3 regions of the Streptomyces sp. NPDC053367 genome follow, and region 1 is predicted to be linked to each of the others. Evidence: riboswitches for the same ligand, from Rfam matches in the RefSeq annotation. Region 1 holds a riboswitch; each other region holds the start of a gene.
The links. Region 1 has a riboswitch for cyclic di-AMP ahead of ACIGXJ_RS31940 (peptidoglycan DD-metalloendopeptidase family protein). Riboswitches for the same ligand answer to the same signal wherever they lie in the genome.
Positions count from the first base shown of each region.

Region 2: it holds a riboswitch for cyclic di-AMP, as region 1 does, so the genes downstream of both, ACIGXJ_RS13325 (C40 family peptidase) here and ACIGXJ_RS31940 (peptidoglycan DD-metalloendopeptidase family protein) in region 1, are expected to answer to the same signal.
Region 3: it holds a riboswitch for cyclic di-AMP, as region 1 does, so the genes downstream of both, ACIGXJ_RS27970 (M23 family metallopeptidase) here and ACIGXJ_RS31940 (peptidoglycan DD-metalloendopeptidase family protein) in region 1, are expected to answer to the same signal.

Region 1 is NZ_JBITYN010000013.1:85,333-96,176, reverse strand. It holds gene ACIGXJ_RS31965 (glycoside hydrolase family 5 protein) at 1-266, opposite strand, end outside; gene ACIGXJ_RS31960 (MBL fold metallo-hydrolase) at 682-1,875, opposite strand; partial or broken gene ACIGXJ_RS31955 (Glu/Leu/Phe/Val dehydrogenase dimerization domain-containing protein) at 2,209-3,387, shown strand; gene ACIGXJ_RS31950 (TetR/AcrR family transcriptional regulator) at 3,588-4,199, shown strand; gene ACIGXJ_RS31945 (SGNH/GDSL hydrolase family protein) at 4,445-5,230, opposite strand; gene ACIGXJ_RS31940 (peptidoglycan DD-metalloendopeptidase family protein) at 5,481-6,431, opposite strand; cyclic di-AMP (ydaO/yuaA leader) riboswitch at 6,435-6,593, opposite strand; gene ACIGXJ_RS31935 (tyrosine-protein phosphatase) at 7,033-7,830, shown strand; gene ACIGXJ_RS31930 (DUF6126 family protein) at 7,852-7,971, opposite strand; gene ACIGXJ_RS31925 (helix-turn-helix domain-containing protein) at 7,968-8,609, opposite strand; gene ACIGXJ_RS31920 (aspartate aminotransferase family protein) at 8,671-10,080, opposite strand; gene dxs (1-deoxy-D-xylulose-5-phosphate synthase) at 10,077-10,844, opposite strand, start outside.
Region 2 is NZ_JBITYN010000004.1:128,153-136,544, reverse strand. It holds gene ACIGXJ_RS13335 (ATP-dependent Clp protease proteolytic subunit) at 65-694, shown strand; gene ACIGXJ_RS13330 (hypothetical protein) at 702-1,010, shown strand; cyclic di-AMP (ydaO/yuaA leader) riboswitch at 1,308-1,511, shown strand; gene ACIGXJ_RS13325 (C40 family peptidase) at 1,515-1,988, shown strand; gene ACIGXJ_RS13320 (ATP-binding protein) at 2,085-2,543, opposite strand; gene ACIGXJ_RS13315 (helix-turn-helix domain-containing protein) at 2,757-3,626, shown strand; gene ACIGXJ_RS13310 (DUF397 domain-containing protein) at 3,636-3,845, shown strand; gene ACIGXJ_RS13305 (8-amino-7-oxononanoate synthase) at 3,912-5,039, opposite strand; gene bioB (biotin synthase BioB) at 5,188-6,405, shown strand; gene ACIGXJ_RS13295 (adenosylmethionine--8-amino-7-oxononanoate transaminase) at 6,398-7,678, shown strand; gene bioD (dethiobiotin synthase) at 7,696-8,392, shown strand, end outside.
Region 3 is NZ_JBITYN010000010.1:261,717-272,560, forward strand. It holds gene ACIGXJ_RS27955 (GNAT family N-acetyltransferase) at 1-2,256, opposite strand, end outside; gene ACIGXJ_RS27960 (HPr family phosphocarrier protein) at 2,436-2,717, shown strand; gene ACIGXJ_RS27965 (GntR family transcriptional regulator) at 2,868-3,563, opposite strand; gene ACIGXJ_RS27970 (M23 family metallopeptidase) at 3,758-4,522, opposite strand; cyclic di-AMP (ydaO/yuaA leader) riboswitch at 4,535-4,699, opposite strand; gene ACIGXJ_RS27975 (M16 family metallopeptidase) at 4,914-6,302, opposite strand; gene ACIGXJ_RS27980 (M16 family metallopeptidase) at 6,299-7,705, opposite strand; gene ACIGXJ_RS27985 (DNA topoisomerase (ATP-hydrolyzing) subunit A) at 7,954-10,410, shown strand; gene ACIGXJ_RS27990 (GTP-binding protein) at 10,407-10,844, opposite strand, start outside.

The sequences.
Region 1 (10,844 bases):
AGGTCGTCCCAGAAGACCAGCAGCCGGGCGAAGTTGAAGCCGTTGTCGCGCAGATCCCTGAAGTGCCGCTCGGTGATCGAGGAGAGCGCCTGCTCCCCGCGGTGGGTCTTGTCCTCGACGTTCCACCCCCGCAGGGTGAGCACGCGGCCGTGGTCGTCGGTGAGCCTGGGGACGTCCGGCACACGGGGCGCGGCCTCCACCCGGACGGCGGTCCCGGCTCCCAGCAGGGCACAGCAGAAGAGCGCGGCGAACAGTCGTCGGTACACGGGCGCAACCTCCGGCACGGTCGGAACGACGGCGTGCGGGAGATCCCATCAGCAGGACTGACGGTCCATCAAGAGGTGTGACGGTCCTAGGTACATCGACGTGGCTGCGCGTGCCTCGCGGGGCCGGCGTCACCGCGCCGCCGGCGGTCCTCCGGGGCGCCGGACCTTCATGGTCGTCCGCGCCACGTCCGCCCTGGGGGGTCGGCCCTCGGGGGCTGCCTGGCCGCACCCCTCGCCGCGCCCAGCGCCGGAGAGCGGGTCACCCGCCCGGCCGGTTCCGGACCTGCGCCTGGCAGTCGAGTCGGCCCGGAGGAGATCCGGTGGGACGCCGAGACCGTCCCGGCTTCCCGCTGCGGCCGCCGGTCAGCCGGTCAGCCGGTGATCGGCGCCCGTCGGCCCGGTGAGGCGCCCGGCGTCAGCGGTCCCCCGCCAGGTCGAGGTCGCCGCGGGGCGTCTCGCCGGTGACCTCCACGGCCCCGGGCCGCCGCCACAGACGCGCGACCGGGGCGGACACCGAGCGCCACCACGGCTCCGCGGGCAGCTTGCCGCCCGGCTCGAAGGGCTCGCCGGGCCGGGGGAAGGCGACGGCCTGCCCGGCCTCCTCGGCGGCGTCCTTGGTCCACTCCCCGGGCTCCGCCCACGCGTGCGGGGCGAGGTTGAAGGTGCCCCAGTGGATGGGCAGCAGCACGCCCGCCGGGCTGCCGCCCTGGAGGTCGAGGTGGGCGCGCAGCGCCTCGGCCGGGGTCATGTGGATGTCCGGCCAGAACTCGCTGTACGCGCCGAGCTGGATCATCGTCGCGTCGAACGGGCCGTGCGCGGCGCCGATGTCCCGGAAGCCGTCGAAGTAGCCGGTGTCGCCGCTGTGGTACACGCGGTGCTCCTCGCCGGCGACGACCCAGGACGCCCAGAGGGTGTGCTGGGTGTTGCGCAGGCCGCGCCCGCAGAAGTGGCGGGCCGGGGTGGCGGTCAGGGTGAGTCCGCCGATCCGCGTCGACTCGTGCCAGTCCAGCTCGCGGATCCGGTCGGGGGAGACGCCCCAGTACTCCAGGTGCGCGCCGACGCCGAGCGGGACGGCGAACACGGTGTCCGTGCCGGCCAGCGTCTTGATCGTGGGCAGGTCGAGATGGTCGTAGTGGTCGTGGGAGATCACGACCACGTCCACCGGGCCGAGCGCGGCGAGCGGCAGGGGCACGGGGTGCAGCCGCCTGGGCCCGGCGAAGGCGAACGGGGAGCAGCGCTCGCCCCAGACGGGGTCGAGGAGCACGCGGGTGCTGTCGATCTCCGCGAGCACGCTGGAGTGGCCCATCCAGGTCAGGCGCAGTCCGGAGGCGGGCGGCCGGGCGATGTCGGCGAGGGTGGTGGGGTGCACCGGGATGCGGCCGCTCGGGGCCCGGCGGGTGCGGGCGTCCTTGTCGAAGTACAGCCTGGCGAAGTCGAGGGGCGAGCCGGAGGGCCGGGTGCGGGAGGGGCCGCCGGGGTTCTGGAAGACGCCGTCCTTGAAGTGCGGCGATCTGCGGACACGGGCCAGGCGCTCACCACTGGGGTCCGCGCCGAAGGCCTCGGGCTGGAGCGCGCTCAGCCCGGCACTCAGGGAACGGGGTCCGGCCACGGTACCTCCAGTGGAATCGGTGAGGTCTCCCATTATGGTCCGCCCCACCGACAACGCCGGGGCTCCCCCGTCACGGGCGGGAGACCACACACGGGCCCGGCCGCCCGCTGATCGTCGATGCAGCACGTTGACAGGGCCCGGGCGCCGTTTCGATACTGGTCCAGATACTGACTGACGATTCAGTAGCACCCTGGAAAGAGCCGTAGCCACCGGAGGGAGCCGCCGTGGAGGACCCCGCACACGCGCGTGCGCCCCGCGCGAGCCGGCCGGCGCCCTCGCCGAGACCCTGGGCAGTCCGGCGCCCTCGCCGATCGCCCTCACCGAGGAGACCTCATGACCGCTCCCCTGCTGTCGCTCACCTGGACCGACCACGTCACCGGCCGGCAGGGCTTCCTGGTCGTCGACCGGCTGGTGCGGGGCGTGTCCAGCGGCGGGCTGCGCATGCGGCCGGGCTGCACCCTGGAGGAGGTCGCCGGGCTCGCGCGGGGCATGACCATGAAGGAGGCCCTGCACTACGACCCGGAGAGCCGTTACATCCCGCTCGGCGGCGCCAAGGGCGGCATCGACTGCGACCCCCGGGACCCGGAGGCGTACGGGCTGCTGGTGCGGTACCTGCGGGCGATGGGGCCGTACATCGAGCGGTTCTGGACCACCGGCGAGGACCTCGGTCTCAGCCAGGACCTGGTGGACCGGGCGGCGGCCGAGGCGGGGCTCGTCTCCTCGGTCCAGGCGGTGTATCCGCTGCTCGACGACGAGACGGCCGCGCGGGCGCGGCTCGCGTAAGCGTTCGCGGTGGAGGTGGACGGCATCGGGCTGGACGAGCTGGTCGGCGGCTGCGGTGTCGCCGAGGCCGCGCTCACGGCGCTCGACCGCGCGGGTGTGCCGTACGCGGGCACGCGCGTGGCCGTGCAGGGGTTCGGCACGATGGGCGGCGCCACGGCCCGCTTCCTCGCCCGCGCGGGCCTGACGGTCGTGGCGGTCGCCGACCTCAAGGGCACGATCGCCAACCCGGCGGGGCTCGACGTGGAGGCGCTGCTCGCGGCGCGCGACGCCCACGGCATTGTCGACCGGGCGGCGCTGCGGCCCGGCGACCGGGAACTGCCCTGCGAGGACTGGCTGTCGGCGGAGGCGGAGATCCTCGTCCCCGCGGCGGTGTCGTACGCGGTCGACGCCGGGAACCAGGAGGGGGTGCGGGCTCGTTGGATCGTCGAGGCGGCCAACATGCCGGTGGTCGCCGAAGCCGAGGAACTGCTGGCGGCGAGGGGGGTGACGGTGCTGCCGGACGTGGTGGTCAACTCGGGTACGAACGCGTGGTGGTGGTGGACGCTGTTCGGCGACATCGGCGCGGACCCGGACGAGGCGTTCGCGCACACGCGCCGATCGATGCGCGCACTGGTCGACCGGATGCTGGCGCGCGCGGAGGCCGACGGCACGGCTCCGCGCGCCGCCGCGCACGCCCTGGTGGAGGAGAGGTTGCCGGTGATCGCCGAGCGCTTCGGCTGGTACCGGTGACCGTGGCCACGTTCCTCGGGCCCGCGTCTCGCGGTCGTGGGCAAGCGACCAGCGCGCCGTACGGCGGGAAGAGCCCGAGCGCGACCGCCCTCCGGCGCCCGACGACACGCGCCGACTGAACGGCCGGTCAGTTGGTGCCGACGGGCCCCGCAGAGGCGTCGACCGGCCCTGCGGGGAGGGCGCTGTGTAGGGTGAACCGCGTGGCGAGAGTGCGGTTGAGCGTGGAGGAGCGGCGCGAGGAGCTGCTGCGGGCCGCCGTCGAGCAGATCGAGGCTCGGGGCGTGGCCGCGGTGCGGATCGCCGACGTCGCCGCGGCCCTGGGTGTGAGCAACGCGCTGGTGCTCTACCACTTCTCGACGAAGGAGAAGCTGGTCGCCGCCGCGTTCTCCCACGCGGCCGAGGCGGACCTGGCCCGTCTGCGGGGGCTGCTCGGCCGCCGCACCTCCGCGCTGCGGCGGCTGCGGGCGGCCGTGCGCTGGTACGCCCCCACCGGGCAGGCCAAGGGCTGGCGGCTGTGGATCGAGGGCTGGGCGGCCGCCCTGCGCGAGCCGGCCCTGCGGGACGTCACACGCGACCTCGACCGGCGGTGGAAGGCCGCGCTCACGGAGGTCATCGCCGAGGGCGTGGCGGCGGGCGAGTTCCGGTGTCCCGACCCGACGGCCAGCGCCCTGCGGCTGACCGCGCTGCTCGACGGCCTCGCGGTGCAGCTGACGTCGTACCCGGGCGCGGTGTCCCGGGCCCGGGCGACGGGATGGGTGGACGAGGCGCTGGCCCGGGAACTGGGGCTGTCCGTCGAGGCGTTGACCTCCTAGGGGGTGTCTCGTCGATCAGGCCGGATCAGCGAGCGGCGTCCGGTGCCGTGCACCGCAAGGCGGAGGAGGGCGTCGACGCGATGGGGTCCCCGCTCGAGCGGAGCCGAGAGTGGGGAAGTCGGCGACTGACGACAACGCGGCGAGGCGCGGTGCCGGGCGCCGGGAGCCCGGCATGATCGGCGAGACGCCCCCTAGGGCCGGCCCCCGCGCCGATCCGACCCAGCGGGGCGCGGGGTGTCGGTCCCTCAGGCGACGATGCCGATGCGGAGCTTGATCTGGTCCGGCTTCAGCGTGCCCTTGGCCGTTACATGGTCCCCGGAGGACTCCCCGCGCAGGCGGCGCCCGATCCAGGGGACGAGGTACTCGCGGGCCCACTGGACGTCGTCGCGGCGGACTTCGAGGGTGCCGCGGGGCGGGAGGGGCGGCCAGGGCTGCTCGGGGTCGGCCGGGATCTCCAGACCGAGGGCCTGTCCGGCGCGCAGGGCGACGCGGGTGTGGCCCTCGGGCGAGAGGTGGAGCCGGTCGTGGTCCCAGGCGCGGCGGTCCTGGACGGACCTGAGGGACCACAGGTCGAGCACCGGGCAGCCGTAGCGGTCGGCGATGGCCCGCACATGGCCGTTGTACGTCGCGATCTTGCCGCGCAGATGCTTCAGGAGGGGGACGCCCCGGGTGTCGAAGCCGGTCGTCACCATCACCGTGCCGGCCGCCTCGGTGAGTACGGCGACCGCCCGCTCGAAGCGCTCGGCGACGTCGTCGGGGTCGGTGCCGGGCCGGAGGATGTCGTTGCCTCCGGCGCAGAAGCTGACCAGGTCCGGGGCGAGTTCCACCGCCCGGGGCACCTGGTCCGCCACGATCTGGTCGAGCAGCTTCCCCCGTACGGCGAGGTTGGTGTACTCGAAGTCGCCTTCGGGCCGTCGGTCGGCGAGCAGCACCGCGAACCGGTCGGCCCAGCCGACGAACGCCCCGTCGGGGCCGGGGTCGCCGACACCCTCGGTGAAGCTGTCCCCCAGCGCCACGTACGACCCGATCACTGATCTGCTGTCACTCTTCGAATCGTCTGCCACGTCGGCCCATGATTCACCTTCGAATGTGACCTACGCGACCGTAGGCCGGGGTTGACGGGCGGTGAGATAAGCCACTCCCAAAGTGTCGTCAGGTCCGGGAATAACCCCTGCTCCGGTCCTGTTGGGGTGCGGCCGCCCGGGGGTGGGTGCACCAGGGACGCGCCGAAGGCCGGACCCGGGGATCGGGGTCCGGCCTTCGGCGGGTGCACGGTGGGCGTCAGCCGATGGCGACGCCGTGCGAGCGGAGGTAGGCGATCGGGTCCACGTCCGAGCCGTAGTCCGGGGTGGTGCGGATCTCGAAGTGCAGGTGCGGGCCGGTCACGTTGCCGGTCGCGCCGGAGAGGCCGACCTGCTGCCCGGCGGTCACCGTCTGCCCGGCCGAGACGGAGAGCGAGGAGAGGTGGGCGTACTGGGCGTAGTAGCCGTCGCTGAGCTTGATGACGACCTGGTTGCCGTACGCGCCGCCCCAGCCCGCGGAGACCACGGTGCCCGCGCCGACCGCCTTGAGCGAGGTGCCGGTCGGGACGACGAAGTCGGCGCCGGTGTGGTAGCCGCTGGACCACATGCTGCCCGCCACGCGGTAGGCGGTGCCGACACCGGCCCCGGACACGGGGGCGGTGTAACCGCTCGCCGCGGTGGTGTCCGCCTGGGTGGCGGTGGACTCGGCGGGCTTCGGGGCCTCGGTGGTCTCGGCGGACTGCGCGGCCGGCTTCGGCGCCTCGGCGGCCTTCGGCGCGGAGGTCTTCCTCTCGGCGGCGTCGGAGGACTGCGTGGCCGCCGCCTTCTTGCCGAGCGCGAGCTTCAGGCCCGGGTGGATCAGGGACGGGTCGCTGCCGACGGCCTCGCGGTTGTCCTGGTACAGCTTCTGCCAGCCACCGCTGACGTGCTGCTCCTGGGCGATCTTCGAGAGGTAGTCGCCGATCTTCACGGTGTACGTGCGCGGGGTCGCGGCGGCCTTCTTCTCGACGGCCTTGGTGTTCACGGCGGCCTTCTGGACCGTGGCGGCCGCGCTGACGGCCTTGTCGGGGACGGACTGTCCGGTCGCGGCGTTCGCACCGGTGGCCGCCAGAAGCGGCAGGGCGAGTGCGGCGCCACCGGTACCGGCGACGGCGATCGAACGGGTCAGGCGCTGGGCCTTGGGACGGCGGTGCTTACCCTTCGCGGGCATGGGCTTTTTCCTCTCCGGCGCCTGCGAGGTGAGCTGTCGGGTGCGGACTGGAGATGTCCGGCCGCGACGGGCGCGGCTTTACCCCGAGCCGTTCCGGAGACCGGAACAGGCGATTGAACCTGTGGGTCCCCCGCTCCTGCCGTACACGGGTGGGTTTGCGCGGGCTCCGGGCGGCGGCAGGATTAGGCGTCCGTCCGGATCGGTGGCGAACGTAAGCGACCAAGACGCAAAGGGACAAGCAAGAGGTTCCACCCGAAGGGCTTCTTCTTGATCCTTAGTGGCAATTCCCGGTCACCCTCCGTGCATTTCAGCCGCGGCGCATTCGCCAAACACCCTTGAAAAGCACCTTGATTACGTGAGCATGACGGGCGACTCACGGTCACGTGTATGACGCTCCTCACGTGACGATGCTCCACGTTCCTTTATTCCAGAGCGAGTTGGAATGAAGGCACTAATTCGGACAGAAAGCCCAGATGTGGCGTGAGAGGAGAAGCGGCGCATACATGTCCCCCCGAGGCCGTGTCGTAAGGTCGGTCGTATGGTCATGAGCGAGCCCGTCGGTCGAGCCGCGCCGGCGGGGCCCGACCGGAGGGAGCCCCACGTGACGCAGCAGGTCCCGTCGACCGAGCCGGAGCTGGCCGGAGTCCGTAATTTCCGTGACGTGGGCGGACTGCCGACCGTCGACGGACGCCGGGTGCGCCACGGCGTGCTCTTCCGCAGCGGCCACCTCGCGCACGCGACCGCCGAGGACGCGGCCTTCCTCGCCTCACTTGGCCTGCACACGATCTTCGACTTCCGCAACGCGGCGGACCAGAAGCTGGAGGGCCCGGACGTCGAGCTGCCGGGCGTGCGCAACCTCAACCTGCCGCTGAGCGACCCGGCCGACGGCGCCGAGTTCTGGAAGATGGTCCGCGACGGCGACCTGGACCAGCTGCGGGAGATCCTCGCCGACGGCAAGGCGGCCGGCCGGATGATCGCCTCGTACCGGAAGATGATCAAAGAGCGCACCTCCGAGCACTCCCAGGTGCTGCACGCGCTCGCCGAGGACAGCGTCCCGGCCCTGATGCACTGCGCGGCGGGCAAGGACCGTGCCGGCCTGTCGATCGCCGTGACCCTGCTGGCCCTGGGCGTCGAGCGCGACGCGGTCCTCGCCGACTACCTGGAGTCCAACGCCAAGCACCGCCGCTACAAGGTGCACCGCGGCGGTGACGCGGCCACCGCCTACTCGCCGGAGGTCATGGAGCTGCTCAGCCCGCTCTTCGACGCGCGCGCGGAGTACCTCACGGCGGCGCTGGAGACCATTGAGGAGACCTGGGGCGAGGTCGACACCTACCTGCGGCGGGGACTCGGCGTGACGCCCGAGACCCGCGAGCGGCTGCGGGACCGGCTGCTCGACTGAGGAGCCCGAACGGGCGGCCGCCTACTTGGCTCCGACCTCGAACAGCAGATAGAGGAACCCGGCGAAGACGTGCCCGGCCACGATGTAGATCAGCAGCCGGACCCACAGGGTGCGCGGGAATTTCTGTTCGATGTCGCTCATGGCGTGTCTCTCGTCATGGGGCCCAGGCACAAGGCGGCCGTGGGGCTCTGCAGCAGGGTGTGGACGAAGAGGAGGTCGACGCCGCCCTCGTCCTCGGCGGCGATGCGGTGCGGGGTCAGCGAGTCGAAGTGCGCGCTGTCCCCGGGCCCGAGGAGTTGCGCGGTGTCGCCGAGGCGCAGCCGCAGGCGTCCCGTCAGGACGTGCAGCCACTCCTCACCGGGGTGCACCCGCACGATGTCGCCCTGGGAGCCGTACGGCACGTGCACCCGCAGGGCCTGCATACCGCGGCCGGGCGCGCCGGCCTGCCAGTACGTCCAGCCGCCCGCCCGGGTCGGCTCCATGTCGGCGGCCCGTACGACGGCGTCCCGGTCGGCGACCCGCTCGCCCAGCAGCTCGGAGACGGTCGTACCGTAGATCCTGGCGAGCGCGAGCAGCATCGGCAGCGAGGCCTGGCGCTGCCCGGTCTCCAGCCGGGACAGATGCGCGGGCGAGAGCCCGGCGGAGCGCGCCGCGGCCTCCAGCGTGAGGGAGGCCCGGCGGCGCAGGGCGCGCAGCTGGGGCGCGACGGCGGGCAGGTCGCCCACCGGCGTGTCGGGGGCCGGCCGGTCCGCGGTGGGCTCGGTCTCGGGAGAGCTCATGCTCTCCATTCAGCCGCAACCTTGCCTCTCGGGCAAATTTCTTGCCTCAGAGGCAAAAGCCTCAGCGGTTGACCACCGCCTGCTTCACCAGCGTCCTGCCGAAGTCCCACATCAGCCCGCCCCCGCTGTGCGCGTCGTCCATCACCTCGGTGAAGGCGCCGACGAACCGGTCGACCTCCTTCTCCCCGATGATCAGCGGCGGGATCAGCTTGATCACCTCCAGGTGGTCGCCCGACACCTGGGTGAGGATCCGGTGCCGTTGGAGCAGCGGGACGACGACCATCTGCGCGAACAGTCCCTTGCGGGCGGCCTGGAGCATGGCCCAGCGGCTGCGCAGCTTCAGCGACTTCGGCCGGCCGAACTCGATGCCGATCATCAGCCCCCGGCCTCGTACGTCGGCGAGCAGCTCGTACCTGTCGACCAGCGCGGCGAGCCGGGACCTCAGCAGCTCGCCGGTGGCCCGGGCGTTCGCGACGATCTCCTCGTCCTCCATGACGGACAGCACCGCCAGGCCGGCCGCCATGGCCTGGGCGTTGGAGCCGAAGCTCGCCGAGTGCACCAGGACGCGGTCCATGGACGAGTAGACCTTCTTGAAGATCCAGTCCTTGCCGAGGGTGGCGCCGACGGGGACGTATCCGCCGGACAGTGCCTTGGCGACGCACACCAGGTCCGGTTCCACGCCGTCCTCGTGCTGGTGGGCGTAGAAGTCGCCGGTCCGGCCGAGCCCGGTCTGCACCTCGTCGGCGATGAGCAGCGCCTTGTGCCGGTGCAGCAGTTCCTGTGCGGCGCGCAGATAGCCGGGCGGGGCCTCGTGGACGCCCTTGCCCTGGATGGGCTCGACGATGAGCGCGGCCACGTCGCCCTTCCGCAACTCCCCCGCGAGTGCGTCGAGATCGCCTAGGGGGACGGCGGTGTCGGGCAGCAGCGGGGCGAAGCCGTCGCGGAAGCCGTCCTCGCCGTTCACGGACAGGGAGCCGGTGGTCAGGCCGTGGAAGGCGTGCTCGCAGTACAGGACGCGCGGCTTGCCCGTGGCGCGGCGGGCGAACTTCAGGGCGGTCTCCACCGCCTCGGTGCCGCTGTTGCCGAAGAACACCCGGTCCAGGTGCGGGCTGTGCGCGAGCAGCTTCTCGGCGAGCAGGCCCGGCAGTGGCTGGCAGTCGAAGCGGGTGAGGTCGGCGAGGGAGGCGTCCAGGACGTCGTGCAGCGCCTTGCGGACCACCGGGTGGTGCCGGCCGAGGCCCATCACCCCGAACCCGGCGAGCATGTCGAGGTAGTCGTTGCCGTCGGCGTCCCAGAAGTAGGCGCCCTCGGCCCGCTCGTAGACCTTGTCGAAGCCGATGGTGTGCAGCATGCGCGGGAGCTGGTGGTTGAGGTACCTGGTGTGCAGCTCGTAGCGTTCGCCGGCCCGCTCGGCGAGGAGTCTGCCGAGGTCGAACTGCCCTGTCCCGGCGGCGGGTTCGGTGGTGGTCATGCGAGTCTCCCCTCCGACGGCTCCTCCTTCGGGGCCAGGCTCGCACCGATCCGCCCCGCGATCTCGACGGGCGTCAGCCCGATGTCGGCCAGCACCTCACCCCGCTTGGCGTGCGCGAGGAACTGCTCGGGGACGCCGAATCTCCTGACCGGTACGTCCACGTCGGCGTCACCGAGTGCCAGGGCGACGGCCGAACCGACCCCGGCGGCCCGGCTGTTGTCCTCGACGACCGCCACCAGCCGGTGCTCGGCGGCGAGTCCGGGCAGCGCGGGGTCGACGGGCTTGACCCAGCGGGGGTCCACCACCGTGCAGCCGATGCCGCGGGCCTGGAGCAGCTCGGCCGCCTGGAGGCACACCGGGGCCATCACGCCGACGGCCACCAGCAGCACCTGGGGGTCCTCCGCGCGGTGCAGGACGTCCATGCCGCCCACCCGCCCGACGGCCGGGATCTCCGGGCCGGCGGACTCCTTGGGGAAGCGCACCAGCGTCGGCGCGTCGTCCACGGCGACCGCCTCGCGCAACTGGGCGCGCAGCTGCCCGGCGTCGCGCGGGGCGGCGATCCTGAGGCCCGGCACGACCTGGAGGACGGACATGTCCCACATGCCGTTGTGCGAGGCCCCGTCGACGCCCGTGACCCCGGCGCGGTCCAGCACGAAGGTGACCCCGCAGCGGTGCAGGGCGACGTCCATCAGGAGCTGGTCGAAGGCGCGGTTGAGGAAGGTGGCGTAGACGGCGACGACGGGGTGCAGCCCGCCGGTCGCGAG
Region 2 (8,392 bases), on a different contig from region 1:
CATGTACGTCCTGTACATTTTTCACGGAGCCCCTCCGTCGGGGATCCGGAAGGAGGCGTGAGTCATGAGCCCACCGTCCGCGCGCCATGTCCTGCCCGCCGAGCGCACCGGTTCCGGGCCGGGGACCGGGGACCCGTACACGAAGCTGCGGGAGGAACGGATCGTCCTGCTGGGCACACGCGTCGACGACACGTCGGCGAACGACGTGACGGCGCAGTTCATGTATCTGGAGCACAGGGACCCCGACCGGGACATCTCGCTCCACCTGTACTCGCCGGGCGGCTCGTACAGCGCCATGACGGCGGTCCACGACACGATGCGCTCCGTCGGCTGCGACGTGGAGGCGGTCTGCCTGGGGCAGGCCGGTACGGCCGCGGCGGTGCTGCTCGCTGCGGGTACGCCGGGAAGGCGGCTGGCGCTGCCGGGTGCGCGGATCACGCTGCGCCAGCCCGCCCTCGGCGAGCCGGTGGAGGGACAGGCCGGCGATCCGGCGGGCCGGGCCCGGGAATTGCCGCGGACGCGGGCCGGGCTGGAGGAGATGCCGGCCCGGCACACCGGGCGCCGCCGGGAGCAGGTGCGCGCGGACATCGAGCACGACCGCGTCCTCACCGCCCAGGAGGCGCTGGAGTACGGCCTGGTGGACCGGATCGTGCCCGCCCGCGCGGCTGCCCTCGCCCCGCCGGACGGGGAGTGAGGCGCCGGTGCTGCCACCCGAACTGCCGCCGCTGCCCGCGCTGACGCGCGCGGAGGGAGAGCTGATCGACCGTTACCTGGAGACGGTCGACCTGCTGGGCCGGATCAACCCCGCGCACCACGGCGACACGTACGGCGGACTGCGGGCCGCCCAGGCGCTGGTGCGCAAGGCCGCCGAACTGCGCGACGCACTCGCCCTGATGCACCAACGGGGTGAGTCGGAGCTGCACGCGCCGACGCTGGCGCGGGCGTTGCGCGTCCTGGACGGCGAGCGCCGCACCGCGCGGGTGGCGCTGCCGTCGCGCTCCGACGGCTGAGCGCGCGGAGCCGCTGTTAAACGGACCAGATGACGTACCCCCTTTCGGAGTAGACGGTTGTCCTATCTCGGGGCCCCAACGGTTGCGCGGTGCGCGCGCCTTCACCGCGGAGCAATGCGTTCCGTCCCTGGTCCGGGGGCTTTCGGCGGTCTTGACGGACGCTTGTCGATCAAGCTGTCCACCCGAACGGGCGAGTGGTGAGTAACAACACAAATCCCCGGTTCCACTGGGTATTTCGGACAGTTGTGAGTGAAGATCCCTGTCTGACGACAAGCCCCCGCCACCGCGGCGGGGCGATCCGGGCGGACGCCGAGTCCTGCCGCCGCCCGGATGACCGGTCGACAGGAGTGGATCGGCAGGAGTGGAGGACCCAAGCACGACGGTCCGCCGGAGAGCAGTTGTCCGAGCGGTCCTTGGGGTGAAGCCGCCTTCGGGCGGCCGGGCCACTTCGCCAGCCCGAATCCGACAGGTCATCCTTCACAGGCGGCTGACGAAGGGTTGCGCATGACCGCGCAGAATCGTGTCCCGTCTCTCATGGCCCGTGCCGGTACGGCCTCGGCCCTGACCCTCGCCGCCGTGGGCGGCTCCCTGGTGGTGCCCGGTGTCGCCGCCGAGGCCCAGGCCGCCACGCCCGCGACGAAGGCCCTGCAGGTGGCGGCCTCGAAGAAGGGTTCGCCCTACAAGTACGGCGCCACGGGTCCGTACCGGTTCGACTGCTCCGGGCTCACGCTCTACTCGTTCAAGAAGGCGGGCAAGTCCCTGCCGCGTACGGCCGCCCAGCAGTACAACAAGACCCGGCACATCTCCGCCAAGAGCCGCAGGGCGGGGGACCTGGTGTTCTTCCATTCGGGCTCGAACGTCTACCACGTGGGCATCTACGCCGGGAAGGGCCGGATCTGGCACGCGCCGAAGACGGGCGACGTGGTCAGGCTGCAGAAGATCTGGACGAGCAGCGTCTGGTACGGCCGCGTCAGCTGACCCGGTCCCGGGCGCCGAGGCCTCCTGACCGGCCGTCGGCGCCCGGGACCGGCTCTCCTGGGCCCCCGAGCGGCGCTGGTGCGCGCTCTCGGGGGCTCACGGCTCCTGCTGGCCCGCTGTGGTCACCGGCCGGGCCGGGACGGTCCAGGGGAGCTCGATGAGGACGGTCTTCCCGCCCTCACGGGTGGGTCTGACGCGCAGCCGGCCGCCGCACTCCGCCGTGAGACAGCGGATGATCACCATGCCGCGGCCGTTGTCCTGCTGCACCGCGGCCGGCAGTCGCTTCGGGAACCGCGGATGACTGTCGGTGACCCCGATGCGCAGCTGTTCGTCGCGCTCCAGACGCACTTCCACCGTGAAGGTGGGTGACTGCCCGAAGGTGTGCTGTACGGCGTTGGTGGCCAGTTCGGAGACGATCAGCCGGACGGTGTCGGCGCCGTCCGTGTCCGCCGGCAGACCCCACTCCCCGAGGGTGCCGACGACGAAGGCGCGGGCCGCGGAGACCGAGGCGGGATCGCTCGGCAGAGTGACGGATGCTTCCAGGTGGTCTGCCATGGCGACGTCGTCCCTTTCCCACGGGATCGCGGTCCGACATGCATCGGATGGTTCGAGTACGGTCCCGGACCGGTGTTTCGTTCGCCAGACTGCCACCAGTACGCCGGTAACGGTGGCGATCCACCAAGATATGCATATATCTGTCGCTCGAAGCGGTGAACTCTGCGACGGCAGAGCGTATTTGGGCGGCCCTTGAGGAGCAGGGAGGGGCCCATGCAGCACGGACCGGCGGTGCGCCGCCGAAAACTCGGCGCGGAGCTGCGTGCGCTACGCGCCCGCACGGGACTCACCAGCGGCGAGGCGGCCCGGCTGGTGGACTGGCATCAGTCGAAGGTGAGCCGGATCGAGACGGGCGCGAGTGGCGTGAAACCGTCGGACGTACGGTTACTGCTGGACGCCTACGGTGTCTCGGATCCCGAACTGCGCGAGCTGCTGATGATGTTGGCGGGCTCCGACGACGGGATCGGCCGGCACCACTGGTGGCACGCCTACCGCGGGGTGCTGCCACCCGCCTACCGGGACTTCATCAGCCTGGAGTCGCAGGCCAGCGCGATGCGCACACTGGAGACCTCGGTGGTGCCCGGGCTGCTGCAGACCCCCGAGTACGCCCGCGCGGTGACCCGGGCCGCGGTGGCCGGCCTGGCCGACGAGCCGGACGAGCGCGTGGACGCGCTGGTGCAGGTGCGGCTCGCCCGCCAGGAGGTGCTGCGGGCGCAGCCCCCGCTCAGACTGAGCGCCGTGCTGGACGAGGCCGTGCTGCGCAGGGAGGTCGGCGGGCCCGAGGTGATGGAGGGCCAGCGGCGGCGGCTGCTTGAGGCGGCGCGGCTGCCGCAGGTCCGTATCCAGGTGCTGCCGTTCTCCGCCGGGGCGCATATCGGCATCACCGGGCCTTTCGTTATCTTCTCATTTCCGCGCACTTCTGATCTGGACGTGGTTGTTCTCGACCACATGACGAGTAGCCTCTACCTCGAACGGAAAGAAGACCTGGAGGCCTACACCGAGGCCTTCAACACCCTTCAGGCGCACGCCCTTTCACCCGAGGACTCGCTGGATCACATCGCCGGGACAGTTGACGGCGCATAAGGAGGCACCATGTCTGCACTGCCTCGGAACGTCCCCTCCAGTACCCGACTGCACAGCGCGAAGTGGCTGCGCAGCAGCTACAGCACCGGAGCCAACAACTGCGTGGAGACGGCCCGCTGGTCGGGCCGTCTCGCCGTGCGCGACTCCAAGAGGCCGGAAGGACCCGCGCTGCTCTTCTCCCCCGAGAGCTGGGCCGGTTTCACGGCCGCATTCCACTGAGGGCGACCCAGGATCGTCCTCTTCCGAAAAGGGATCGGTTCCGGAACACGGCCGTGCTTCGCCGACTCACGGTCGCGTCTCACCGATCACCCGCACAGCGCGTTCGATCTGTTCCCCGGAGAGGTCCGCGCGGGCGGTCAGCCGCAGCCGGGAGATGCCGTCCGGCACGGACGGCGGCCGGAAGCAGCCCACGGCCACCCCCGCGGCGCGGCAGTCCGCCGCCCACCGCACGGCCTGCTCCGGGGACGGAGCGCGCACCGACACCACGGCCGCGTCCGGCCGCACCGCCTCATGGCCGGCCGCCGTCAGCCGCTCGTACAGCTCCCTCGCCACCTGCCGCGCCCGCGCCGCCCGCTCGGGCTCGCGGCGCAGCAGCTCCAGGGCGGCGAGCGCAGCGCCCGCCGCCGCCGGGGCGAGGCCGGTGTCGAAGATGAACGTCCGGGCAGCGTTGACCAGGTGCTCGATCACCCGCGCGGGGCCCAGGACCGCGCCGCCCTGGCTGCCCAGCGACTTCGACAGGGTCACCGTCACGACGACGTCCTCGGCGCCCGCGAGACCGGCCGCGTGCGGCGCGCCGCGCCCGCCGTCACCGAGGACGCCCAGGCCGTGCGCGTCGTCGACGACCAGGCCCGCGCCGTGCTCGCGGCAGGCCTCGGCGAGGGCGGCCAGCGGGGCCGCGTCGCCGTCGACGGAGAAGACCGTGTCGGACACCGCGACCGCGGGGCCGTCGTGGGTGCCCAGGGCCTTGCGGACGGCGTCAGGGTCGGCGTGGCCGACGACCTGGGTGGTGCCCCGGGCCAGCCGGCAGCCGTCGATGAGCGAGGCGTGGTTGCCCGCGTCGGAGACGATCAGCGAGCCGTGCGGGGCCAGCGCGGTGACCGCCGCGAGGTTGGCGGCGTACCCGGAGGAGAAGACCAGGGCCGCCTCGAAGCCGCAGAAGCCGGCCAGCTCGCGCTCCAGCGCGGTGTGCAGTTCCGTGGTGCCGGTGACCAGACGGGAGCCGGTCGCGCCGCCGCCCCACAGCGCGGCGGACTCCTGCGCCCCGGCGACGACCTCGGGGTGACGGGCCAGGCCCAGGTAGTCGTTGCTTGCGAGGTCCAGCAGCGGCGATTCGGCGGGGCGCGGACGCAGCGTCCGTACGAGTCCGGCGCGGCGGCGCTGTTCCGCCGACTCGTCGATCCAGCCGAACGCCATGGGTCCCTCCGCAGGATTTGTAGGCAGCGGACAGACACTAGCCGCAGGATCACCCGCCCACGGTGTGGCAATACCCACACGTCGAAGGCCGTTCGTTGTGCGAAGTCACATTGGCCCCGGGTGGGTCCGTACGACAGGATCGGCTCTCATGGATCTGCTGAACACGCTGGTGGACAAGGGGCTTCGGCGCGAGCTGCCGACCCGCGAGGAAGCGCTCGCCGTGCTGGCCACGTCGGACGACGAGCTGCTCGACGTCGTGGCCGCGGCCGGAAAGGTGCGCCGGCACTGGTTCGGGCGGCGCGTGAAACTGAACTACCTGGTCAACCTCAAGTCGGGCCTGTGCCCCGAGGACTGCTCCTACTGCTCCCAGCGGCTGGGGTCGAAGGCCGAGATCCTCAAGTACACGTGGCTCAAGCCGGACGAGGCGTCCCAGGCGGCCGCCGCGGGTCTGGCCGGCGGCGCCAAGCGGGTCTGCCTGGTGGCCAGCGGGCGCGGTCCGACGGACCGTGACGTGGACCGGGTCTCGGAGACCATCAAGGCCATCAAGGACCAGCACGAGGACGTCGAGGTGTGCGCGTGCCTCGGCCTGCTGTCGGACGGCCAGGCCGAGCGGCTGCGCGAGGCGGGCGCCGACGCCTACAACCACAACCTCAACACGTCCGAGGGGACGTACGCGGACATCACGACCACGCACACCTACGCCGACCGCGTCGACACCGTGCAGAAGGCGCACGCGGCGGGTCTGTCGGCCTGCTCGGGTCTCATCGCGGGTATGGGCGAGAGCGACGAGGACCTGGTCGACGTGGTGTTCTCGCTGCGCGAGCTGGACCCGGACTCGGTGCCGGTGAACTTCCTCATCCCGTTCGAGGGCACGCCGCTGGCCAAGGAGTGGAACCTCACCCCGCAGCGCTGTCTGCGCATCCTGGCGATGGTCCGGTTCGTGTGCCCGGACGTCGAGGTGCGTATCGCGGGCGGCCGTGAGGTCCACCTGCGCACGCTCCAGCCGCTCGCGCTGCACCTGGCCAACTCGATCTTCCTCGGCGACTACCTCACCAGCGAGGGCCAGGCCGGCAAGGCCGACCTGGAGATGATCGCCGACGCCGGCTTCGAGGTGGAGGGCGCAGGCGAGGTGACGCTGCCCGAGCACCGGGCGTCCGCGGGGGGCTGCGGCTCCCACGCGGCGGCGGGGGGCTGCGGTGGACACGAGGACGCCGGCTGCGGCGAGGCCGCGGGCGGTTGCGGCTCCCACGCGGACGGTGGCGTGTGCGGTACGGCCGCCTCCGCCGCCCCGGCGAACGAGCCGCGCCCCGACCTGGTCGCCGTACGCCGCCGCGGTGCCGGTACGGACCTCGCGCCCAATGCCTGAGCTCGGCGTACCGGAGCTGCTGGACCTGGACCGGCGGCATGTGTGGCACCCCTACGGCCCGATGCCCGGTCAGGCGCAGCCGCTGGTCGTGGAGTCCGCGAGCGGGGTCCGGCTGCGGCTCGCGGACGGCTCGGGCGAGCTGGTCGACGGCATGTCGTCCTGGTGGGCGGCGATCCACGGCTACCGCCACCCGGTGCTCGACGAGGCCGTGGGCGAGCAGCTCGGTCGGATGAGCCACGTCATGTTCGGCGGGCTCACGCACGAGCCCGCCGTACGGCTGGCGAAGCGCCTTGTCGACATGTCGCCCGAGGGCCTGGAGCATGTGTTCCTGTGCGACTCCGGGTCGGTGTCGGTCGAGGTCGCGGTGAAGATGTGCCTGCAGTACTGGCGCTCGCTGGGCCGACCGGAGAAGCGGCGGATGCTGACCTGGCGCGGCGGCTACCACGGGGACACCTGGCAGCCGATGGCCGTGTGCGACCCGGACGGCGGGATGCACGCGCTGTGGTCGGGTGTCCTGCCGCAGCAGGTGTTCGTCGACGCGCCGCCGGCCGCCTACGAGGAGGCGTACGCCGAGCTGCTGCGCTCGGCGATCGCGGAGCACGCGCACGAGCTGGCCGCGGTGATCGTGGAGCCGGTGGTGCAGGGCGCGGGCGGCATGCGCTTCCACTCCCCCGCCTATCTGCGGGTGCTGCGCGAGGCGTGCGACGCGCACGACGTGCTGCTGGTGTTCGACGAGATCGCGACCGGGTTCGGGCGTACGGGCGCGCTGTTCGCGGCGGACCACGCCGGTGTGACGCCGGATGTGATGTGCCTGGGCAAGGCGCTGACCGGCGGTTATCTCAGCATGGCGGCGACGCTGTGCACACCGCGCGTGGCCGACGGGATCTCGCGGGGCGAGGTGCCGGTGCTGGCGCACGGGCCGACGTTCATGGCCAACCCGCTCGCCTCCGCGGTGGCCTGCGCCTCGCTGGACCTGCTGCTCGGACAGGACTGGGCCACGGAGGTCAAGCGCATCGAGGCGGGCCTGCGCGAGGGGCTCGCCCCCGCGGCGGAGCTGCCCGGGGTGCGGGACGTGCGGGTGCTCGGCGCGATTGGTGTGGTCCAGCTGGACCACCCGGTCGACATGGCGGCGGCCACGGCTGCCGCGGTGCGCGAGGGCGTGTGGCTGCGCCCGTTCCGGGACCTGATCTACACGATGCCGCCGTACGTCACCGGGGACGAGGACGTGGCGCGGATCGCGCGGGCCGTGTGCGCGGCCGCGCGCGAGGGATGAACGGAGTGAAGGACAGCATGCCGGTTCTGGTGATCACGGGCACGGGCACGGAGGTCGGCAAGACGGTCACGACCGCCGCGGTGGCCGCCGCGGCGCTCGCGGCCGGCCGGTCGGTGGCCGTGCTGAAGGCCGCGCAGACGGGCGTACGGCCGGACGAGCGCGGGGACGCCGACGAGGTGGCGCGGCTCGCGGGCGAGGTGGCCACGGCCGAACTGGCCCGCTACCCGGAGCCGCTGGCCCCGAACACGGCCGCGCGGCGGGCGGGGCGTACCGCGGTACGGCCCCAGGAGATCGCGGACGCCGCCGCCAAGCTCGCCGCCGAGCACGATCTGGTGCTGGTGGAGGGCGCGGGCGGGCTGCTGGTGCGGTTCGACGACGAGGGCGGCACGCTGGCGGACGCGGCGGAGCTGCTGGGCGCGCCGGTCCTGGTGGTGGCCTCGGCGGGCCTGGGCACGCTGAACACCACCGAGCTGACGGCCCGTGAGCTGCGCCGCCGCGGCCTCGGCATGGCCGGTGTGGTCATCGGCAGCTGGCCCGAGGACGCCGACCTCGCCTGCCGCTGCAACCTCGCCGACCTGCCGGAGGTGGCGGCGGCTCCCCTGCTCGGCGCCCTGCCGGCCGGTGCGGCCGACCTCGCCCCGGACCGCTTCCGGGCCGCCGCGCCGGGATGGCTCGCGCCGGGGCTGGACGGGACCTGGGACGCGGACGCCTTCA
Region 3 (10,844 bases), on a different contig from region 1:
GGGCAGCGCGCGCAGCACCCTGACGCCGTACTTGCCTAGCAGGTCGCAGGTCTCGTCCGTGCCGAGGGTCAGGCCCTGCCCGCGCGTGAGCAGCCCGTCGATCAGCCGCGCGGCGCCCTTCTCGTCGACGTCCTCGAACTCCGGGACCTTCCCGGGCCGCGCCGCGTCCCGCCGCCACTGCGCGTACTTAACGGCCTCGGCGAGCGCGCGGACGGCGCGTTCGGCTGCGGGGTAGGAGGGGATGAGCCGGGGGCCTGCGTCGCTGGTGCCGGACGGGCCGGCCGCCGCGGCGGGCGGACGTTCCGCCGGGGGTGCCCCCGCGGAGTGGGGCGGGAGCGGGTGGTCACCGTCTGCCGCGCCCCGTGCCTTCACGCGGGCCTCGGGCGCGGTGCTGGCCGCGGCGGACAGCGCCGCGGCGAGTCCCCCGAGCTCCACGTGCACGACCAGCACCGGCTTCCCGGGCACCTCCTCCGCGGCGGAGCGCAGCGCCTCGGCCAGCTGCGCGTCGTCGGGGGTCCCCTCCCCGATCGCGGGGATCGCGGTGACCACGACGGCGTCGCAGGAGTCGTCCGCCAGGGCCCGCGACAACGCCCGCCGGAAGTCCCCCGCGCTCGCTCCCGTCGTCAGGTCCAGCGGCGGCAGCGGCTCCAGCCCCTCGGACAGACACGCGTCGTACGTCAGCAGGCCCAGCGACTCCGAGTTGCCGAGGATCGCCACCCGCGGCCCGCCCGGCAGCGGCTGGCGGGCGAGCAGCAGCCCGGCGTCCACCAGTTCGGTGATGGTGTCGACGCGGATCACCCCGGCCTGCCGCAGCAGGGCCGACACCGTCTCGTGCGGCAGCCGGGTCGCCCGTACGGCGTGCCCCTGGGGGGCGGCGCCGCCGTGCCGGGCGCCCTGGACGACGACCAGGGGCTTCATGGCCGCCGTGCGCCGGGCGAGGCGGGTGAACTTGCGCGGGTTGCCGATGGACTCCAGGTACATCAGGGCGACGTCGGTGTCCGGGTCGTCGTACCAGTACTGCACGACGTCGTTGCCGGAGACGTCCGCGCGGTTGCCCGCGGAAACGAAGGTGGACACGCCGGTGACGCCGGTGACGCCGCCGCCGCGCCGGTGCAGCCGGGACAGCAGGGCCACGCCGATGGCGCCGGACTGGGTGAACAGTCCGATGCGGCCGGGGCGGGGCGGTTCGGGGGCGAGGGAGGCGTTGAGGTTCACCTCGGGCGAGGTGTTGATGATCCCGAAGGCGTTGGGCCCGATGATCCGCATGCCGTACGCGCGCGCGTGGCGGACGAGTTCGCGCTGGCGCTCGCGGCCGTCGGGGCCGCTCTCGGCGTATCCGGCGGAGATCACGACGAGTCCCTGTACGCCGTGCTCGCCGCACTCGGCGACGACGTCGGGCACCCGCTCGGCGGGGACTGCGACGACGGCGAGGTCGACCGGGCCGGGGATGTCCCGCACGGAGCGGTGGGCCGGGATGCCGTCGACTTCCTTCATTTCCTCGGGGAATGCGCGGTTGACGGCGTAGAGCTGTCCGGTGAAGCCGGCCTCGCGGATGTTGTCGAGGATGCCGCGGCCGACTGCGCCGGGGGTGCGGCCGACACCGACGACGGCGACGGAGCCGGGCGCGAGCAGCCGCCGTACGGAACGGGCCTCGGCGCGCTGCTCGCGCGCGTGCTGCACGGCGACGGAGCGGTCGGTGGGCTCGAGGTCGAACTCCAGGCGGACGACGCCGTCCTCGAAGCTGCGCTTCTGGGTGTAGCCGGCGTCCGTGAACACCTTGATCATCTTGGTGTTGGCGGGCAGCACCTCGGCGGCGAAGCGGCGGATGCCGCGCTCGCGGGCGACGGCCGCGATGTGCTCCAGGAGGGCGGAGGCGACCCCGCGCCCCTGGTGGGCGTCCTGGACCAGGAAGGCGACCTCGGCCTCGTCGGCGGGTGCGGACGCGGGCAGCCCCTGGGGGCCGATGCGGTCGTAGCGCACGGTGGCGATGAACTCGCCGCCGATGGTGGCCGCGAGTCCCACCCGGTCCACGAAGTCGTGGTGCGTGAAGCGGTGGACGTCCTTGGCGGACAGGCGCGGGTAGGGCGCGAAGAAGCGGTAGTACTTCGACTCGTCCGAGACCTGCTCGTAGAAGCTGACCAGGCGCTCGGCGTCGTCGACGGTGATGGGGCGGATGCGCGCGGTGCCGCCGTCGCGCAGCACCACGTCGGCTTCCCAGTGGGCGGGGTACTCCTGCCGGTCCGGCGCGCTCTGCATGGGGCCCAGAGTACGGCTCGCGTACGACAACGGCGCGGGGCAGTCTGTGAGGACGCGGGGTCCGGACCGAGGCCGCGGTCCGGCCGCCGCCCCGGGAGCGGGAGACAGGCCCGTCCCGGAGACGCTTCACGTGTGGAACACTGGTCTAGACAACCCTGAGCACTGAAGGGCAGCAACACATGGCTGAGCGCCGCGTCAACGTCGGCTGGGCCGAGGGCCTCCACGCCCGCCCCGCTTCCATCTTCGTCCGAGCCGCCACGGCCGCAGGCGTCCCCGTGACGATCGCCAAGGCCGACGGCAACCCCGTCAACGCGGCCTCCATGCTGGCCGTCCTCGGCCTCGGCGCCCAGGGCGGCGAGGAGATCGTCCTGGCCTCCGACGCCGAGGGCGCGGACGCCGCCCTCGACCGCCTGGCCAAGCTGGTCGCCGAAGGCCTTGAGGAGCTTCCCGAGACCGTCTGAGGAATCCGACACCGAAGGGCTCGTCCGCATTACCGGGCGAGCCCTTCGCATTTCCCCGTTCAGGGGGAGTTCACGCGCGGGAGAAATAGACTCCCGGGCAGCATGAATAAACCCCCAGGAAATTACTCCTCTTTGTATACGGCGCTCGTGTTAATGCCGCACGCCCGACATGTTTACGGGATGTTGCGAAGTCCTCACACGGTCGGCGCGGTCGGCGCCCCCGGAAAAGCGCAGCCGGTGCGCGGCAATCGCCCGTTCGGTGTGCAGCGCGGTGATCGCCCGCGCGCGTTCACCGTCCCCGCGCGCGACGGCGTCCACGATCGCGCCGTGCTCGGCCCAGGAGTCCACGGGCCCCGTCGGTGCGTCCGTGGTGTACATCCAGGCGATCTTGTGCCGCAGCTGGGTCAGCACCGACACCAGGGCGGGGCTGCCGGAGGCCTGGGCCAGCGTCTCGTGGAACCAGCCGCCGAGCGAGCGCAGATCCTCGCTGCTGCCCCGCCTGGCCCGCTCCTGGCCCAGCCGGACGAGGCCGCGCAGCACCTTCAGATGGGCCTCGGTACGGCGCTGGGCGGCCCGTGAGGCGCTCAGCGGCTCCAGCAGCATGCGCATCTCCAGCAGGTCGGCGGCCTCCTGCTCGGTGGGTTCTGCCACGCACGCGCCCGCGTGCCGCCGGGTGACGACGAAGCCCTCCGCCTCCAGCGTGCGCAGCGCCTCCCGGACGGGCACGCGCGAGACGCCGTAGCGGCGCGCGAGCAGTTCCTCGGTGAGCCGGCTGCCGCGTTCGTGGACGCCCGCGACGATGTCGTCCCGGATCGCCGTGCATACCGAGTGCGCCGGAACACGCATGACCGACCTCCGCCTTAATCCCCGTGAAACGTCGACGATTGACGTGTGTTCAGCGACTCTATTGCAATGCGGCCGCATTTCCGACGGCGAGCCGGAATCCATGGATATTTTTTGGTCAATCGGCCGGAGCGGGGCGGCGGGAACGCCGAAAGCCCCGGCTGCGGGAGCCGGGGCTTTCGCGGAAAACCTGTCGGTCAGATGTTCACACCGTGCGAGCGGAGGTAGGCGACCGGATCCATGTCCGAGCCGTACTCCGGGCTGGTGCGGGCCTCGAAGTGCAGGTGCGGGCCGGTGACGTTGCCGGTGGCGCCGGACAGGCCGATCTGCTGACCGGGCTCGACCGACTGGCCCACGGCGACGGAGATGGAGGAGAGGTGGCCGTACTGGGTGTACGTGCCGTCGTGCATCTGGATGACCACCTGGTTGCCGTACGCGCCGCCCCAGCCGGCCTCGACGACCGTGCCCATGCCCACGGACTGGACGACGGTGCCGCTGGCGGCGTGGAAGTCGACGCCCGTGTGGCTGCCGGAGGACCACAGCGCGCTGCTGGCCTGGTAGCCGGTGGAGACGTACGAGCCCGCGATCGGGGCCACGAAGGTGTTCAGGCGCTTGCGCTCGGCCTCACGGGCGGCGCGCTCCCTGGCCTCGCGGGCGGCCTCGGCCCGCGCCACGGCGCGCTTGACGGCGGCCTCTTCGGCCTGCTGCTCGGCGAGCGCTTCCTCGGCGGCCTGCTTCTGTGCGGCGGCCTGGGCGTCGATCTGCTCGGCCACGGAGTCGCCGATGGTGACGACCGGCAGCAGGCCGGTCTGCTCGGCCTCGGGCTCGGCGGCGAGGGCGGGGCCCGCGAGGGTGCCGATGACGCCGGTGGTGGTGAGGGCCGCGACGCCCGCCGCGCGGGCGGTGGTGCGCTGCATCCTGCTGGGACGGCGGTGCTTCCCGTTGGCGCGCGTGAACGCCATGAAGTGGCTTGTCCTTTCCTTCCCTCTCGCCTACCGGGTTAGCTGACGGGTTCGGAGCAGGAAGGTCTCCTACGGACCCCCTCGCGTGACGCGCGGGCGTCCGATTCACCCCAGGGACTTCGATGGGTCCCCGGCTCCCCTGGCTCGCGCCGTACGGGGACTCGGCGATGACTGTCCGGTGCCGCGGGTGCGGCGCACTGCCTGACGGACAGCCCGGACGACACTAAGGGGATCATCGTTCGATCCTCTAATGGATCAGGCTTTTTGTAGCGCACGCCACAGGGCAGACAGGCAGCATCTCCTGCAATTCACGGCCAACTCGGACAAAGAGGGGCCCTGATGACGCTCCGGTCACCAGGGCCCCACGCGTGTGTGGCGCGAATTCGCCGCCCTACTCGGCGGTCACCACGGTGACTTCACCGATGCCGAGGGCCTCCACGGGCTCCTTGATCTGCGCCGCGTCGCCGACGAGGACCGTCACCAGCCGGTCCACCGGGAAGGCGTTCACGACGGCCGCGGTGGCCTCCACCGTGCCGGTGGCGGCGAGCTGCTGATACAGCGTCGCCTGGAAGTCGTCGGGCAGGTGCTGCTCGACCTGGTCGGCGAGGGTGCTCGCGACCGCGGCGGCCGTCTCGTACTTCAGCGGCGCCACCCCGACGAGGTTCTGCACGGCAACGTCCCGCTCGGCGTCGGTGAGGCCCTCCGCCGCGAGCGTGCGCAGCACGGTCCACAGATCGGCGAGCGCGGGGCCGGTGTTGGGGGTGTCGACGGACCCGCTGATGGCGAGCATCGACGCGCCGCTGCCGTCGGGCGCGGAGCGCAGCACCTGTCCGAAGGACCGCACACCGTAGGTGTAGCCCTTCTCCTCGCGCAGGACGCGGTCCAGGCGGGAGGTGAGGGTGCCGCCGAGGCAGTACGTGCCGAGCACCTGGGCCGGCCACACGCGGTCGTGGCGGTCGGGGCCGACCCGGCCGATGAGCAACTGCGTCTGGACGGCGCCGGGGCGGTCCACGATGACGACCCGGCCGGTGTCGTCGGCGCTGACCGGGGGCACGGGCCGGGGCGCGGCCTTGGAGCCCGTCCAGGCGCCGAGGGTCTCGCCGAGCAGCGCGTCCAGGTCGAGGTCCGTCAGGTCGCCGACGACCACGGCGGTGGCGGTCGAGGGGCGCACATGCCGCTCGTAGAAGGCGCGTACGGCGGCGGAGTCGATCGCGGCGACCGTCTCCTCGCTGCCCTGGCGCGGGCGCGACATGCGCGAGCTCTGCGGGAACAGCTGCCGCGAGAGCTCCTTGGCCGCGCGCCGGGCCGGGTTGGCCATCTCGTGCGGGATCTCGTCGAGGCGGTTGCGCACCAGCCGCTCGATCTCGCCGTCGGCGAAGGCGGGCGCCCTGAGGGCGTCGGCGACCAGACCGAGGGCCTTGGCCAGGCGGGAGGCGGGGACCTCCAGACTGAGCCGCACGCCGGGGTGGTCGGCGTGCATGTCGAGGGTGGCGCCGCAGCGCTCCAGCTCGGCCGCGAACTCCTCGGCGGAGTGCTTGTCGGTGCCCTCGGAGAAGGCCCGTGCCATGATCGTGGCCACGCCCTCCTGGGCGGCCGGCTCCGCGTCGAGCGGCGCGTCGAGGAGGACCTCGACGGCGACGACCTGCTGGCCGGGGCGGTGGCAGCGCAGCACCGTCAGGCCGTTGTCGAGCGTTCCGCGCGTGGGCGCCGGGAAAGCCCACGGCCTGGCCTCGCCCGGCTTGGGCTGCGGGTGGAAGTCCATCGTGGCGAGCTCGGTCACTTCGCCGCCTCCTCGTTGTCGTCGTGGGCGGCCTCGACCATGGCTTCGGCCTCCGGGTCCTCGGGGAAGTCCTCGTCCTCGGTGTGCTCCGCGGACTCGGGCGACAGCGGCTCGTAGACGAGCACCGCGCGGTTGTCGGGCCGCAGCCGCGCCGCGGCGACCTCGCGGACCTCGTCGGCCGTCACCTCCAGGACACGCTGTACGGCGGTCAGGGCGAGCTGCGGGTCGCCGAACAGGACGGCGTAGCGGCACAGTTCGTCGGCGCGGCCCGCGACCGTGCCGAGCCGGTCCAGCCACTCGCGCTCCAGCTGTGCCTGGGCGCGCTCCATCTCCTCGGCGGTCGGGCCCTCCTCGGCGAACCGGGCGAGCTCCTCGTCGATGGCGGCCTCGATGACGGGCACCTCGACGTCACCGGAGGTCTTCACGTCCAGCCAGCCCAGCGAGGGCGCCCCGGCCAGGCGCAGCAGGCCGAAGCCGGCCGCGACGGCCGTACGGTCGCGTCGTACGAGCCGGTTGTAGAGGCGGGAGGACTCGCCGCCGCCGAGGACGGTCAGCGCCAGGTCGGCGGCGTCGCACGCGCGTGTGCCGTCCTGCGGCAGCCGGTAGGCCGCCATCAGCGCCCGCGCGGGCACCTCTTCCTCGACGACCTGGCGCAGCTGCTCGCCGATGATGTCGGGCAGCGTGCCGTCGCGCGGGGCGGGCTTGCCGTCGTGGGCCGGGATGGAGCCGAAGTACTTCTCGACCCAGGCGAGCGTCTGCTCGGGGTCGATGTCGCCGACCACGGACAGCACGGCGTTGTTGGGCGCGTAGTAGGTGCGGAAGAACGCGCGCGCGTCCTCCAGCGTCGCCGCGTCCAGGTCGGCCATCGAGCCGATCGGCGTGTGGTGGTAGGGGTGGCCCTCCGGGTAGGCGAGGGCGGTCAGCTTCTCGAACGCGGTGCCGTAGGGCACGTTGTCGTAGCGCTGGCGGCGCTCGTTCTTGACGACGTCGCGCTGGTTCTCCATGGACTCGTCGTCGAGGGCGGCGAGCAGGGAGCCCATGCGGTCGGCCTCCAGCCAGAGGGCGAGCTCCAGCTGGTGGGCGGGCATGGTCTCGAAGTAGTTGGTGCGCTCGAAGCTGGTGGTGCCGTTGAGGGAGCCGCCCGCCCCCTGCACCAGCTCGAAGTGGCCGTTGCCCTTGACCTGGGCCGAGCCCTGGAACATCAGGTGCTCGAAGAGGTGAGCCAGACCGGTGCGTCCCTCGACCTCGTGGCGGGAGCCGACGTCGTACCAGAGGCACACCGCCGCGACCGGGGTCAGATGGTCCTCGGAGAGCACCACGCGCAGGCCGTTGGCCAGGCGGTGCTCGGTCGCTGTCAGGCCGCCGGAGCCTGCCTGGTCTGTGGCCGTGTGACCCATGGGCATGTACGTCCCTTCGATCGCGGATGCGGTTGCTGAAAACCGCTGTTCTCCTGCCGGTCCTGCCACTGTATGCAAGCGTGCGGACCGCCGGTGGAGTTCCCGGCCGCCGTACGCCCAGAGCGAGATCCCGTAGCCTGCGCTCAGTCGTGCCTCCACGGGCGACGCCGGGTCCGTTCCGGCGTTGTCAGTGCCGAGGTCCACAATGGTCCGCGTCAGATCCGTCCACACGCCTCAGCAAGGAGCCGGCAGCGATGGCCCGCCGCAGCACGAAGACCCCGCCGCCCGACGACTCGTTCGAGGAGCGCATCCTCGACATCGACGTCGTCGACGAGATGCAGGGCTCCTTCCTCGAGTACGCGTACTCGGTCATCTACTCCCGAGCCCTGCCCGACGCACGCGACGGCCTGAAGCCGGTGCACCGCCGCATCGTCTACCAGATGAACGAGATGGGGCTGCGCCCCGACCGCGGCTATGTGAAGTGCGCCCGCGTGGTCGGCGAGGTCATGGGCAAGCTGCACCCGCACGGCGACGCGTCGATCTACGACGCCCTGGTGCGCATGGCCCAGCCCTTCTCCATGCGGTTGCCCCTGGTCGACGGCCACGGCAACTTCGGCTCGCTGGGCAACGACGACCCGCCCGCCGCCATGCGGTACACCGAGTGCCGGCAGGCCGAGGCGACGAGCCTGATGACCGAGTCGATCGACGAGGACACGGTCGACTTCGTCCCCAACTACGACGGCCAGGAGCGCGAGCCGGTCGCCCTGCCGGCCGCCTTCCCGAACCTCCTGGTCAACGGCTCCTCGGGCATCGCGGTCGGCATGGCCACCAACATGCCGCCGCACAACCTGCGCGAGGTCATCGCTGCCGCCCGCCACCTGATCAAGCACCCCAACGCCGATCTGGACGCGCTGATGCGTCATGTGCCGGGCCCCGACCTGCCCACCGGTGGCCGGATCGTCGGCCTGTCCGGCATCCGCGACGCCTACGAGACCGGCCGCGGCACCTTCAAGATGCGCGCCACCGTCTCCGTGGAGCCGGTCACCGCGCGCCGCAAGGGCCTGGTCGTCACCGAGCTGCCGTTCACGGTCGGCCCCGAGAAGGTCATCGCCAAGATCAAGGACCTGGTCGGCTCGAAGAAGCTCCAGGGCATCGCCGACGTCAAGGACCTCACCGACCGCGAGCACGGCCTGCGGCTGGTCATCGAGATCAAGAACGGCTTCGTGCCGGAGGCGGTCCTGGAGCAGCTGTACAAGCTGACGCCGATGGAGGAGTCCTTCGGCATCAACAACGTCGCGCTGGTCGACGGACAGCCCCTCACCCTCGGTCTCAAGGAGCTGCTGGAGGTCTACCTCGACCACCGTTTCGAGGTCGTGCGCCGGCGCAGCGAGTACCGCCGCGGCAAGCGCCGCGACCGGCTGCACCTGGTCGAGGGCCTGCTCACCGCGCTGGTGGACATCGACGAGGTGATCCGCCTGATCCGCTCCAGCGAGAACTCCGCGCAGGCCAAGGAGCGCCTCATGGCGCACTTCTCGCTGAGCGAGATCCAGACGCAGTACATCCTCGACACCCCGCTGCGCCGCCTGACCAAGTACGACCGCATCGAGCTGGAGGCGGAGAAGGAGCGGCTGAACGCCGAGATCGAGGAGCTGACCCGCATCCTGGACTCGGACACCGAGCTGCGCAGGCTCGTCTCCAACGAGCTGGCCGCGGTCGCCAAGAAGTTCGGCACCGACCGCCGTACGGTCCTGCTGGAGTCCGCGGGCTCCCCGGTGCCCACGACGTCCCTCCAGGTCGCCGACGACCCGTGCCGGGTGCTGCTGTCCTCGACGGGGCTGCTGGCCCGTACGGCGAACGCCGAGCCGTTCGCGGAGGACGCCGACGGGCGGCGCACCAAGCACGACGTGATCGTCTCCGCGGTGCCCTCCACCGCGCGCGGCGAGGTGGGCGTGGTGACCTCGGCGGGCCGGCTGCTGCGGATCAACGTGGTCGACCTGCCCCAGCTGCCGGACACCGCGGCCGCTCCGAACCTGTCGGGCGGGGCGCCGCTCGCGGAGTTCGTCTCGCTGGAGGACGACGAGACGGTGGTCTGCCTGAGCACGCTCGACGAGTCCTCCCCCGGTCTGGCGCTCGGCACCGAGCAGGGCGTGGTCAAGCGCGTGGTCCCGGACTACCCGGCGAACAAGGACGAACTGGAGGTCATCACCCTCAAGGAGGGTGACCGGATCGTCGGCGCGGTCGAGCTGCGCACGGGCGAGGAGGACCTGGTCTTCATCACGGACGACGCCCAGCTGCTGCGCTACCAGGCCTCGCAGGTGCGCCCGCAGGGCCGGCCGGCGGGCGGTATGACGGGCATCAAGCTCGCCGACGGCGCGAAGGTCATCTCCTTCACGGCCGTCGACCCGGCGGTCGACGCGGTGGTGTTCACGGTCGCGGGCTCGCGCGGCACCCTCGACGACTCGGTGCAGACGACGGCCAAGCTGACGCCGTTCGACCAGTACCCGCGCAAGGGCCGCGCCACCGGCGGCGTGCGCTGCCAGCGGTTCCTGAAGGGCGAGGACTGCCTGTCGCTGGCCTGGGCGGGCGCCGCTCCGGCCCGGGCCGCGCAGAAGAACGGCACCCCGGCCGAGCTGCCGGAGATGGACCCGCGCCGGGACGGCTCGGGCGTGTCCCTGGCGAAGACGGTGGCGTCGGTGGCGGGGCCGGTCTAGAGACCGGACCCCGGCTCCGGGTCGACGCCGAGGTCGGCTTCCGGGTCAACCCCCGGGTCGGCCTCCGGGTCGGCCTCCTCGCCGGGCTCCTCGTCGGGTGCCTGGTCCCGCGCCTGGTCGTCCGGGTCGCGTACGTAGCGCAGTACGCCCCACATGCCGTGCTCGTCGGCGTGTGGGGCCTCGCTGGTGCAGGCCTCCAGTTCCTTGGCGAGAGCGGGCGCGTCGATCCCGGCGCCGATCAGCACCAGCTGGGTGAGCCGCGCCCCGGCGGCCGGCCACGGCTCCGGCTCGAAGCGCAGGAACCGGCCCACGGCATGGACGCCGTAGCGGTTGCCCGGGTCGTGCGGACCGAAGTCGACGTACCCCTTGATCCGGTACAGCCCCTCGGGCCGGCTGTCGAGGAACGCCATCAGCCGGCGCGGGTCCATCGGCGT